Linked DNA regions of Thermochromatium tepidum ATCC 43061. The protein of the gene in region 2 interacts with the protein of the main gene of each other region in a pairwise test. Links are inferred from orthologs where the notes say so. Each region holds a gene or a part of one and is shown on either strand. Other genes may lie near its edges.

The links. The genes of interacting proteins can lie anywhere in the genome.
Region 1: the proteins of E6P07_RS01945 (region 2) and mrcB interact in binary tests that used the Escherichia coli proteins (3 or more experiments, as listed by UniProt). The link is inferred for Thermochromatium tepidum ATCC 43061 from one-to-one orthologs.
Region 3: the proteins of E6P07_RS01945 (region 2) and mtgA interact in binary tests that used the Escherichia coli proteins (3 or more experiments, as listed by UniProt). The link is inferred for Thermochromatium tepidum ATCC 43061 from one-to-one orthologs.

What each region holds. Positions count from the first base shown.
Region 1 is NZ_CP039268.1:1,517,024-1,521,128, forward strand. The notes cover bases 1-3,012. They hold mrcB (penicillin-binding protein 1B), read right to left. Parts: upstream 2,708-3,012; coding sequence 293-2,707; downstream 1-292. Other genes in these bases: E6P07_RS06910 (tetratricopeptide repeat protein), read right to left, coding at 1-258; E6P07_RS06920 (ABC transporter permease), read right to left, coding at 2,823-3,012. In the rest of the region: more of E6P07_RS06920, read right to left, coding at 3,013-3,611; E6P07_RS06925 (ABC transporter ATP-binding protein), read right to left, coding at 3,608-4,105. UniProt on the Escherichia coli protein: Cell wall formation. Synthesis of cross-linked peptidoglycan from the lipid intermediates.
Region 2 is NZ_CP039268.1:404,643-408,258, reverse strand. What follows is about bases 617-3,616. They hold E6P07_RS01945 (peptidoglycan D,D-transpeptidase FtsI family protein), read right to left. Parts: upstream 3,008-3,616; coding sequence 1,226-3,007; downstream 617-1,225. Other genes in these bases: rsmH (16S rRNA (cytosine(1402)-N(4))-methyltransferase RsmH), read right to left, coding at 3,281-3,616; ftsL (cell division protein FtsL), read right to left, coding at 2,994-3,284; E6P07_RS01950 (UDP-N-acetylmuramoyl-tripeptide--D-alanyl-D-alanine ligase), read right to left, coding at 617-1,154. Outside these bases: more of E6P07_RS01950, read right to left, coding at 1-616. UniProt on the Escherichia coli protein: Essential cell division protein that catalyzes cross-linking of the peptidoglycan cell wall at the division septum. Required for localization of FtsN.
Region 3 is NZ_CP039268.1:1,012,929-1,016,997, reverse strand. The notes cover bases 1,094-4,069. They hold mtgA (monofunctional biosynthetic peptidoglycan transglycosylase), read left to right. Parts: upstream 1,094-2,218; coding sequence 2,219-2,920; downstream 2,921-4,069. Other genes in these bases: E6P07_RS04715 (3-deoxy-7-phosphoheptulonate synthase), read right to left, coding at 3,630-4,069; E6P07_RS04720 (DUF4124 domain-containing protein), read right to left, coding at 2,982-3,494; E6P07_RS04730 (BatD family protein), read left to right, coding at 1,094-2,173. Also shown: E6P07_RS04735 (tetratricopeptide repeat protein), read left to right, coding at 1-311; more of E6P07_RS04730, read left to right, coding at 305-1,093. UniProt on the Escherichia coli protein: Peptidoglycan polymerase that catalyzes glycan chain elongation from lipid-linked precursors. May play a role in peptidoglycan assembly during cell division in collaboration with other cell division proteins.

The sequences.
Region 1 (4,105 bases), 1.1 Mb from region 2 along the record:
CGGCGGCGTGACCGGTTCAGGCGCCGTGCTCGGATCCTGGTAGGCATAGACCTGAGTGGTACGCTTGACCGGGGGAGTCGTATCCTCGGGTACTCGCGGCGGTTTGGGGGGCGACTGGAGCGGACGGACGGTCTGATCCGCACGCGGCGTCACCTGAACAATAGTGGCCGGTGGCCCCTCGCGCGGCCCCATGGAGCACGCGCCCAGGCCGATTGAGACCAGCAAGGAGACGAGCAGAAATCGATGCAAGGGTTTCATGAATCAGTCGCCTCGAACTCTCTTTATGTGGAGATTAGCGGTCGAAAAAGTCGCTCATGAAATGGTTTTCTGTGCGTTTGGGTTTGGGCGGCGGTTCCGGTGGTCGGACCGGCGCTTCAGTCGCCACGGATTCGTCGCGCGCCGTCGTCCGCTCGTCGCCCGCGGACGAGGCGCCGCGCGCCTCCGAACCCTGACCGCCGCCGCATCTGGCCGCCCCCTTGGCGCTGTTGCCGATATAGGGCACATTCTTGTGCCCGCAGGCATCGACCAGCACCACACCCTCGGGCGGGGTCTCGGGCAAGGGCTCGTTGTCGAGCGCCAGCATGAAGTCGCCCCATACCCGGAGCGCCCCGGCCCCGCCCGTCAGCCCCATCGGCTTGTAGTCGTCGCGACCGACCCAGACCACAGCCACCTTGTCGCCTGAAAAACCGGCAAACCAACTGTCGCGCTTCTCGTCGGTGGTGCCTGTCTTGCCGGCCATGGTCATCCCCTTGGGCAACTGATCGCCAAGCCACTTGGCCGTCCCATGCGTGACCACCCGCTGCATGGCCCAGGTCGTGAGATAGGCGGCCCTGGGATCGACCACGGCCTCGATGGCGAGCGGATAGCGGTTGAGTGGACGGCCCTGGGCGTCGACCACCTCGCGGATCGCGCGCAAGGGGGCGCGATAGCCGCCGGCGGCGATGGTCTGATAGATCTGAGCCACCTCCAGGGGCGACATGGACACTGCGCCCAGCAGCACCGCAGGCACGACCCGGATACGACGCTGTGCGCCCATCTTGTAGAGTGTATCTACGACATTTTTGACACCGATGCTCAGACCCAGGTTGACCGTGGCTAGGTTCAGCGAGCGGGCCAGCGCGCTGTGCAGCTGTACCGAGCCGTTGACCCTGCGATCATAGTTCTTAGGCTCCCAGCGCTTGTTGCCGTCGAACAGGCTGACGGGGGTGTCTGAAAGACTGGTGGTGAGGGTGTAGCGCTCCGGTTGCGACAGGGCCGTCAGATAGATCGGCGGCTTGACCAGCGAACCGATCGAACGCACCGAGTCGAGCGCGCGGTTGAAACCGGCATAGCCCGGCTCGCGCCCGCCAGCGATGGCCAACACCTCCCCCTGCGCGACCGAGGTCACGACGGCGGCCGCCTCCAGGCTTCCGGCCTTCATCCGATGCTGCCTCTCCAGCTCGTCCAGTTTCTTAGACAGCGAACGCTCGACGGCGGCCTGTACCACAGGATCGAGTGTGGTGAAGATATTCAGCCCCTCGGAACGCAGATCCTCGTCGCGATAGTCGCGCTGGAGCTGGCGACGCACCAGCGAGATGAAGTCGGGATAGTGCCCGGCTGGACGCCCGCCGCCGTCCTGGATCCCGAGCGGCGCACGTTTGGCCCGTTCTGCCTCGTCTGGACTGATGACGGCGTCACGCACCATGAGATCGAGGACCAGATCGCGGCGCGCCTTGGCGGCCTCCGGGTTGCGGCGTGGATCCAGACTGGAGGGCGCCTGGATCAGCCCCACCAGGAGGGCGACCTTGGGCGCATCGAGTTCATCGAGCGGCAGATTGAAGAAGAATTGACTGGCCAATCCGAAGCCGTGGATGGCACGGCTGCCATCCTGGCCCAGATAGATCTCGTTGGCATAGGCCTCGAGGATCTCGTCCTTGCTGTAGTGCAGCTCCAGCAAGACGGCCATGTAGGCTTCCTTGATCTTGCGCTCGAGTGTGCGATCGGCGGTGAGATAGAAATTCTTGACCAGCTGTTGGGTCAGGGTACTGGCACCCTCGACCACGGCACCGGCTTGAAGGTTGCTCACCACAGCGCGCAGGATGCCCTTGGGATCGACGCCAGGGTGACGTTGGAAGTTGCGATCCTCGACCGCCATCAGTGTCTTGACCAAAAGCTCGGGCAGGTCCTGACGGCGCACCAGGACCCTGTCCTCATTGTGGGTCGGATAGATGCTGGCGATCAGCATGGCGTCCAACCGCACCAAGGCCGGATCAGCACCGCCATCGGCGTCGGTTAGGGTCTCGACCTGACCATCGGCGAAGGTGATGTTCAGGTGATGCTCTGGCTCGACACCGTCCCAGAAGCGGAAGGGGCGCGTCCAGACCTCGAAGCGATCGCCCAGACGCTGATACTGGCCCGGATTGCGCGGCGACTCGACGGCGCGATAGTTCAGGCGCTCGAGTTCGGACTCAAACTGATCAGGACTCAGACGCCGCCCGGCGTAGAGCTCGAGCGGACGAGCCCAGACGCGCGCGGGCAAGGCCCAGCGCTGCCCCTCGAACTTGCTGCGTACCACACGATCGAGATGGATGCCATAGAGGACCACGGCCAGGGTCGCCCCGAGCATCAGGACCAGCGACCAGCCGGCGAGTACATGCCCAAGCCACAGGCCACGGCGTTTGGGTGAGCGTCTCCGGCCGCGCGCGCCGGAGCGACGATTGGATGTCACGGATGATTGACCTGCACGAGCGGGTTCGGATCACGAAAACGAGCGTTCGCGTATCCGTCAATGGAGGTTTGGTCTCGAATTATGACACATCGGAGGCCGGGATCGACGGAATCCCTCAGGTCTTGATACCCACGCCCCGGCGCAGCAGGCTCAAACTATAGGCCGTTAGCATCACGATGAACACCAGGATCATGCCGAACGCCAACCCGAGCGGGATATCGCTGACCCCAAGCAGGCCGTGGCGGAAGGCATTGACCATGTAGAGCACCGGATTGGCCAGAGAGACGCGTTGCCAGAACTCGGGCAACAGATCGATCGAATAAAACACCCCGCCTAGATAGGTCAGGGGCGTCAGCACAAAGGTCGGTACGATCGAGATGTCGTCGAAGCTATTGGCATAGATAGCGTTGATGAAGCCACCGAGCGAGAACAGCGTCGCGGTCAGGAGACAGATCAGAACGGTCAGGAGCGGATCATGAAGGTGGATCTCGGTGAAGAAGAGCGCCACCAGCATCACAGACGCGCCAACCGTTAGACCACGCGCCACACCCCCGGCGATATAACCGGCCAGGATCACCCAGTTGGGCGCGGGCGAGACCAGGAGCTCCTCGATGTAGCGCGAGAACTTGCTGCTATAAAACGACGACACCACGTTGGAATAGGAATTGGTGATCACGGCCATGAGCACCAGTCCGGGGACGATGAAGTCCAGATAGGCGAACCCGTCCACGGTGCCGATACGCTCGCCGATCAGACGCCCGAAGATGACGAAATAGAGCGTGGTGGTGATGACCGAGGGCAAGATCGTCTGCACCCAGATGCGCGAGAAGCGCAGTACCTCCTTGCCCAGGATCGTCTGAAAGGTCACCCGATAACGGCGCCAATCGTCCAACCGACTCCTCATCCCTCGACCTCCAAGCCGCGCCGGTCGACCAGCTCCAGGAATAGCCGTTCGAGCCGGTTTTGCTTGTTGCGCAGGCTGATGACCTCGATGCCGTTGCGTGACAGCGCCTCGAAGAGTCTGTTGATGGTATGCTCGCGACTCATCTCTACTTCCAGGGTACAGTCGTCCAACGCCTGGAGCACAAAGCCACCCAGCTCCGGCAACTCTGACACCCGCCCCTTGAGGTTGAGCACGAAGGTCTCGGTGTGGAGCCGGTTGAGCAGCACCGCCAGGCTGGTGCGTTCGGCGATCCGACCACCGTCGATGATGGCGATATTGCGACAGAGGCTCTCGGCCTCTTCCAGATAATGAGTGGTGAGGATGATGGTCGTCCCCTGGGCATTGAGGTCGCGCAGGAAGGACCACATCGAGCGACGGATCTCGAGGTCAACCCCGGCGGTCGGCTCGTCGAGGATCAGGAGACGGGGCTCATGGACCAGGGCACGTGCGATCAT
Region 2 (3,616 bases):
AGTCCGGCCGCACGCGCCCGTTCCCCGACCTCGGCGTGTAGATGCGCCGCCGCCTCTCCCAGCTCGCCCAGGTCGCCGAGGATCAGCCAGCGCCGCCCCGCAAGTCTGGCCAGCACGGCGATGGCGGCGGCGATCGAATCGGGGTTCGCGTTGTAGCTGTCGTCGATGACCCCCACTCCACGACAGGGCCTGGGATAGAGCCGACCCTTGACCGGTGTCAGGGTCGCCAGACCAGCGGCGATGGCCGTGCGGTCGAGACCCAGCGCCAGGGCGACCGCCGTCGCCGCCAGGGCATTGCGGACATTGTGCGCGCCGGCCAGGGCCAAGGTAAGCGGCCAGTCTTCGCCGGCCACGCGCGCCACGAAGGAGGTCCGAAAGCCCTCAGCGCCCCAGGCGACCCGGATCGATTCGGTGGGCGCGCTCAGATCGGCTGGGCCATCCAGGGCGAAGGTCAGCATCCGCCGCCCATTGGCGAGTTCGCGCCACAGCCCGAGATAGGGCGAGTCGCCACTGACGATGAAGACGCCCTGCTCTGGCAAACCGCGTGCGATCTCGCCCTTGGCGCGCGCCACGCCCTCGACGCTGCCGAAGCCCTCCAGATGCGCGCGCCCGGCATTGGTGATCAGTGCCACCTCGGGACGCGCGATCTCGGTCATATAGCCGATCTCGCCATGGTGATTGGCCCCCATCTCCAGCACCAGAAAATCCTCGTCGCGCGCGCCAAGCAGCGTCAAAGGCATCCCGATGTCATTGTTGAGGTTGCCCTGGGTGGCCCGTACCCGTCCGACCTGAGCCAGGATCGCCGCAACCATCTCCTTGACCGTGGTCTTGCCGTTGCTGCCGGTGATAGCGACCACCCGCCCCGGGAACCGGTCACGCCAGGCAGAGGCCAGCCGCCTCAGACCGAGCCGGGTGTCATCGACCACCCACTGCGGCAGATCGAGCGCCAACGGGCGGTCGACCATAGCGGCCACGGCCCCGGCGGCCTGGGCTGCGGCAACATAGTCGTGCCCATCGAAGCGTTCACCGCGCAGGGCGACGAAGAGTTGTCCGTTGCAATCGGCACGCGAGTCGGTCCCGACCCCCGAGAAGGCGACATCGGTGCCATGCAGCACGCCGCCTACACAGTCGACGGCTCTAGCCAGTGTCCACATCAGCCCCGACCCTCCATCCCGTTGGATTCCAAGCCCATAGCGAGCGTCAGTCCTCTCCTCATGGCACTTCCTCATGGCACTGCTCCCTGGATGTGTTGCGCGAGCATCATCGACGGCTCGGGATCGTCGGGTGGGACATTGAACAGCCGCAGCGCCCCCTCCATCACCCGTTGGAAGATGGGTGCAGCGACCACGCCGCCATAATAGGCACCGGCACTCGGCTCATCGATCATGACCACCATGACGAAACGTGGCTGACGCGCGGGGACGATCCCGGCGAAGACAGATTGATAACGATTGTCCGCATAGCCGGCCCTGCCCGCCGACTTCTTGGCCGTCCCGGTCTTGCCGGCGGCACGATAGCCGGCGATCATCGCCTGCTTGGCCGTGCCCTGCTCGGAGACCACGGTCTCCATCATGGCGCGCAAGCGGCGGGTTGTATCCTGGCTCAACAGACGCACACCCTCGGGTGTCGAGGCGGTTTGGATGAGCGGATTGCGCTTGAAGAGGGTCACCGGGCGCTTCACCCCATCGGCGGCCAAGACGAGATAGGCCTGCGCCAGTTGCATTGGCGTGACCGAGAGACCATAGCCAAAGGCGTGCGTGGCATGCTCGAAGGGCCGCCAGGTCGAGTAGTGCCTGAGCAGTCCGCGACTTTCGCCCGGAAAGCCGACCCCCGTCGGATGGCCGAATCCGAGCCGATCGTAGAGGCGCCACAGATCCTCATAGCTCATCTTCTGTGCAATCTTCACCGCGCCGACGTTGCTCGACTTGGTGATGATGCCGGTGACATCGAGCGTGCCATAATTGTGCACGTCGCGCACGACATTGCTCCCGATGCTATAGGGCGCGGTCGAAAAACGGCTCGCTGGCGTGATGACCCCGCGTTCGAGCGCGGCGGCGACCACGAACGGCTTGAGCGTCGAACCCGGCTCCATGACGTCCGTGAGCGCGCGATTGCGCCGGCGCTCGCTGCTCCCGGTGCGATCGCTGTTGGGGTTGAAGCTGGGCTGATTGACCATCGCCAGCACCTCGCCCGTGGCCACGTCCAGCACCACTAGGCTTCCGCCCTTGGCCTTGTGCTCGGACACGGCTGCCTTGAGTTCACGATAAGCCAAATACTGGAGGCGCCGATCCAGGCTCAGGACCAGATCCTGCCCTGGACGCGGTGGGCGGATCTGCTCGACCTGCTGCACGGTACGGCGACGCCCATCACGGATGACGCGCTGCAGACCCGGTTCGGCCTTGAGCACCCGGTCATAGGCCAACTCGAGCCCCTCCTGTCCGCGATCCTCGATGTCGGTGAAGCCGATGACATGGGCGAAGACCTCGGCGCCCGGGTAGAAGCGACGATATTCGGTTTCGAAGTCGAGTCCCTCGATCTTGTGTTCGGCGATCGCCGCACGCACCGCCCGCGCCTCATCAAGGGTCATACGACGCTTGATATAGAGGAAACCCTTGTCGCAGTTAGACTCGATGCGATCGCGCAAAAAGGCCGCGTCCATATCGAGGGCCCGGGCGATCACGGCAAGCTTGTCGAGCTGGTCGACCAGCTTGCGCGGCTCGCCCCACAGTGTCTCTACCGGCGTGCTCACGGCCAGCGGCTCACCGTTGCGGTCCTTGATCATGCCGCGGCGGGCCGGAATGACGGCGTCGCGCAGATAGCGCGCCTCGCCTTCACGTTGCAGAAACTCAGTTTGGATCACCTGGCGATAGAAGACCCCGGACGTCAGCATGATGAAGGCCAGCGCCAGCGCCGACAGCAGCAGTCGGCGGCGCAGCGCCGTATTGGGCGCACGGCGCGGTTTCAGCGGCGGCAGGGGCTTGCGAACGCGACGACTAGGGTTGGGCATGGACGCGCTCCTCGATCAAGAGTACATCGCCGGCCCGGGGCGCAAACATGCCGAGCTCATGACGGGCCTTGCGCTCGACGAGCCCATGGGTCGAGAGTGCGGCCTCCTCGAGACGCAGACGGTTCCATTCGACATCGATCGCATCGCGCTGGGCGCGCAGATCCTGCAATTGGACGAAATGGAGGCGTGTCAGATATTTGGTGTAAACGACGGCGATCGCCGTCAGGATGACGGCGAGCATGAGCCCAGCCGCAGTGAAGAGACGGGCGCGCGTCATGGCAGACGCTCCGCCACACGTAGGATGGCACTGCGCGCCCTCGGGTTCTGCGTCTCTTCGGCAGCGGAGGGTCGCATCGCCTTGCCGATGGGACGCAGACGACCCCGAACCTCGAGGGCCCGTGCCGGGACACCCTTGGGCAACCCCGGCCCCTTGGATTCGCGCCGGATGAAGTGTTTAACCAGGCGGTCCTCGAGCGAATGGAAGCTGATGACCGCCAACCGGCCCCCGACCGCCAGTCGATCGCAGACCTGATCGAGACAGCGACGCAGTGCCTCCAGCTCGCCATTGACCTGGATGCGCAAGGCCTGGAAGGTGCGGGTTGCCGGGTG
Region 3 (4,069 bases), 610 kb from region 2 along the record:
GCGGTCGTTCCGAACGCGCCGACATGCACCCTCCGGGTTCGCTCGACTCCAGTCAGACCGAGGCCGTTAACCAGTTCGACCAGCTCGGACTCCAGCCCGGCGATGAGCGCGCGTCCGAGACGCGCAAGGGGCAGATGCCTGCGCTCGACGGACTCAGACTCATGGGCGGACCCGGCATGGCGATCATGGAACAGCGGCTCCAGCAGATCCAGGGTGATCCCAGCCTATTGATGCGTAATCAGTTCCGAATCGAGGAGATGCGCCAGCTGCCCGGAACGACCAGCCAATGGCGGGAGACGCGCCCATGGTGATCCCGACCGAGACGTCCAGGCGCATGGTGCTTCCGGCCGTCGCGGCCCTGATCGCCGCAAGCGGCCCGATCGCTGCCCAGCCCTACGCTGGTCAACCCTATCCGGGGCCTTCGCGACCACCGTATTACGCCCCGTTCTATAACGGCCAGCCCTACTACGGTCAGCCGCCGCTGCCGACACCGACCCAACCACAGCCCCCGGCTTGGCCGACGCCCGATCAGCCGCCGCTGCCGAGCCGAAGCCCCGCGCCCGCTCAGCCGCAACCGCCTCAGACTCAGCCCTGGCCGGTTCAACCTTCACCCCAGTCGGCGCCACCGCCGCTGTCGTCTCAACCCGGCACGTCTCAATACCGCCCCATCCCGCCGAGCCATGCCCAGGGCGTGCCACCCAGCTATCCACCGCTGTCGTCTACCCCGGGACATTGGCCGGCTCAATCACCCCAAGGCTATCCCTCGGGTTACGCGCCCGGTTCGGCGCAACCGACCGCCGCCCGCGCCCCGACGCTCGAATGGTCGTTGGAATTCGCCGACCCCTATCTGCAACAGCCGACCCTCCTCCAGCTCGCGGTCGTCAGTCGCGACAACCCAAGCAGCATCAATCTAGAACTGCCGAACACGAGTGACGCCCTGATCAAGACCCTCAAGGGGCCGAGCACCGAGACCCGCTCCCATCAGGGTCAGCAGGAGATCCTCAATCGCTTCGTGCTCACGGTGGTTCCGCTGCGCACCGGCGACCTGGAACTGCCGCCACTCAAGGTCACGGTGATTCTGGCCGGCCTGGGATTCAGCCAGCGCTACGAACTGAGCACCGAGCGCCCCATTCGTTTGCAGGTGCGCCCCCCCATGACCTCGGTACGCCCCTGGCTGCCGCTCAAGTCGCTGACACTCAAATCCAGCCTCGATCGCGAAGGCCCGCTGGAACCGGGGCAACCCGTGACCCTGGCGCTGGAGATCGCGGCCGTCGGCGGCATTGCCGTCCAGCTCCCGAGCCTGGAGAATCAGTTGACAGGTCCAAACCTGCGGGTCTATCGCGAACAGACACTCACCACGACCGAGCTCTCCCCGGACGGACGCGAACTGCTCGCCACCCGCACCGAGTACTACACCCTGGTACCACAGACCGGCGGGCGCATCACCCTGCCTGAGATGAGTCTTGCCTGGTGGAACGTCGACCTGGGCCAGCGCGAGGTCGCGCGTCTGCCGCTCAAGACGCTGGATGTGCGTGGCGGTGGACCCTTCGGCCTCTCGGCGGCGACCCTGGCCGCCTCGCCCTGGGCCAGGCTCTGGATCCCGATCACCGGCATCCTGCTGCTGATCGGCGGCTACTGGTTGGGGGTCTTCTATCGCGGACGGGTGCTGGATCTGGGGCGCGACCTGTTGCGCTTGACCGGACGCGGCCTGAGTGCCGGCTATCGACTGACGGCGACCTGGATCGGACCGCGTCTGCGTCCGCTGGCGCCCTCGACCCTGTTTACGCGGGGGCGCGAGCGGCTGTGGCGGGCGCTTCCGTCCGGCTGGCATGTCATCGCTCGGGTACGCCATGCCAATCACGCCGTCCGACCGGACGACTGGTATCCGCGCTTTGCCGCTGCTCAGCACGGTGTGGATGTGCTCAGGGGCACAGGCAACCAGCCCGGCGTCATCGCGTATATCCAAGCCCATCGGCCGGGTGTCGATCCGGTGCAACTTGCGCGCCTCTTGAGCCAACTGGACGCCGCCGTCTATGGCGGCGCGCCGCTCGACTTCTCACGCTGGAAACGCGCCTTTCTGCGTCAGGTGCGTCTTGGCCCGGGTGTCGGGCGGTCTGCGTCGGGGCGGATCCGCTGGGCGGGCTTGCCGGTGCTCAATCCGCGCCCGGCCTGAGCAGGTGTCTTGGTCTATCGCATGAGGCGCATGGCGACCCGGCTGATGCCTCTCGGTCGATCAGTCTGGCGCTGGAGCCGACGTCTGGTGACAGGGTTCGTCTTGATAAGCCTGGCGCTGGTGCTCAGTCTGCGCTGGATCGATCCGCCCGTCTCGGCCTTCATGCTGCGTCATGCGCTCAATGTATGGCGTCTGGATCAGACCCCGCCCTACTATCGGCAGATCTGGATCGATTGGACACACATCCCCGCCAGTATCAAGCTCGCGGCCATCGCCGGCGAGGATCAGCGCTTTCCGAATCACCTCGGGTTCGACCTGATCGAGATCCGACACGCTATCCGCGCCTATCTTAAGGGCGGGCGGTTGCGCGGGGCCAGCACCATCAGCCAGCAGACGGCCAAGAACCTCTTTCTCTGGCCCGGCTCGGGCTGGGAACGCAAACTGGTCGAGGGCTGGTTCACGCTCCTGATCGAGATCCTGTGGCCAAAGGAGCGCATCCTCGAGGTCTATCTCAACATCGCCCAGTTCAGCCCCGGGACCTATGGCATCGAGGCGAGCAGTCAACGTTATTTCGGCTGCTCAGTCGGCGAGCTGACACGCCAACAGGCGGCGCTCCTCATCGGCGTACTGCCTGCCCCCGGCAGCCATCGGCTCGATCACCCATCCGGACAGCTCCAGCGCCGGGCCGAGTGGATTCTCGATCAGAGCCGGCGACTTGGCGGCGAAGCCTATCTGCGGCGGCTTTAGCATTCGGCACGGGGGTTGCCGCCGAATGGCCTGGCAGACTCCAAGCGCAAGCGCTGCGAACTCATGACTTACAATAGCGTTCGACCAGGGCCTGGTGATACGTGAGCTTGCTTTGGTTGTAATCCCTCTGGTCGCGGTTACGATAGCTGCTTCTCACCTTCCGGCGCCATTTGGCGACCTCGCCCCGATGGCGGGCACATTTGACTGGGTCAAAGTCGGTGTTGTGATCCGGCTTGGCAGCGGCCTTGAGCGCCCTGGCCTGCGCCTCGGCCTCGCGTCGCGCCTGGAGATGCGCCCATTCGCGGGCCTCACGCTCGGCGCGCAGATGCTCGGCCTGGGCCACGACCGAATAGTCCACCTTGGATGGGGTGCGCTCGCTTCCGTCCGGTCCGCGGATGTCGACCGGGATGCGCTCAGGCTCGGTCTGAGCGACACAGGCTGTCTGCTGATAGCTGAGGCTCCCGTCGGGCTGGCGGCATTTGTAGATCTGGGCCGAGACTGGAACGGTGGTCAGCATCAGCCAGAGGCCAAGGAGCCGTGCCGGATAGGCAGGTTGGGTAGAGATCGCTGTCATGATAGGCCTCCTTTATGTGTCCAAGTCGTGACCGTCCAATCAAGCCGCTTCGGTAAGACGGCCTCTGAAGACGTCGAGACAGACCCTCGATCAAAAACGAAAACTACTCCATCGTGCGTGATCGATATGGCGCGGTCAGTCGCCGCGTCGCTTGGCGACCGCCTCGGCCAGCTCGTGCAGCATGGGTTCGGTGTCGTCCCAGCCGACGCAGGCATCTGTGATGCTCTGGCCATAGACGAGTTCGTCACGTGGCGCGGGGTTCTGATTACCGGCGACCAGATGGCTCTCGATCATCACCCCCATGATGCGCCGGTCGCCGCGCGCGATCTGGCCAGAGACGTCCTGACAGATCAGGATCTGTTTTTCGGGACGCTTGCCGCTGTTGGCGTGGCTGAAGTCGATCATGATCTTGGGGATGAGCCCCGAGGCCGAGATCTGCTCGGCGGCGATGTTGACGCTCTCGGTGTCATAGTTCGGGCGCTGACCGCCGCGCAGGATGATGTGTGTATCCACGTTGCCTGTGGTGCTGAAGATGGCCGACCTCCCTTCCTTGGTGACGGACATAAAGACATGGG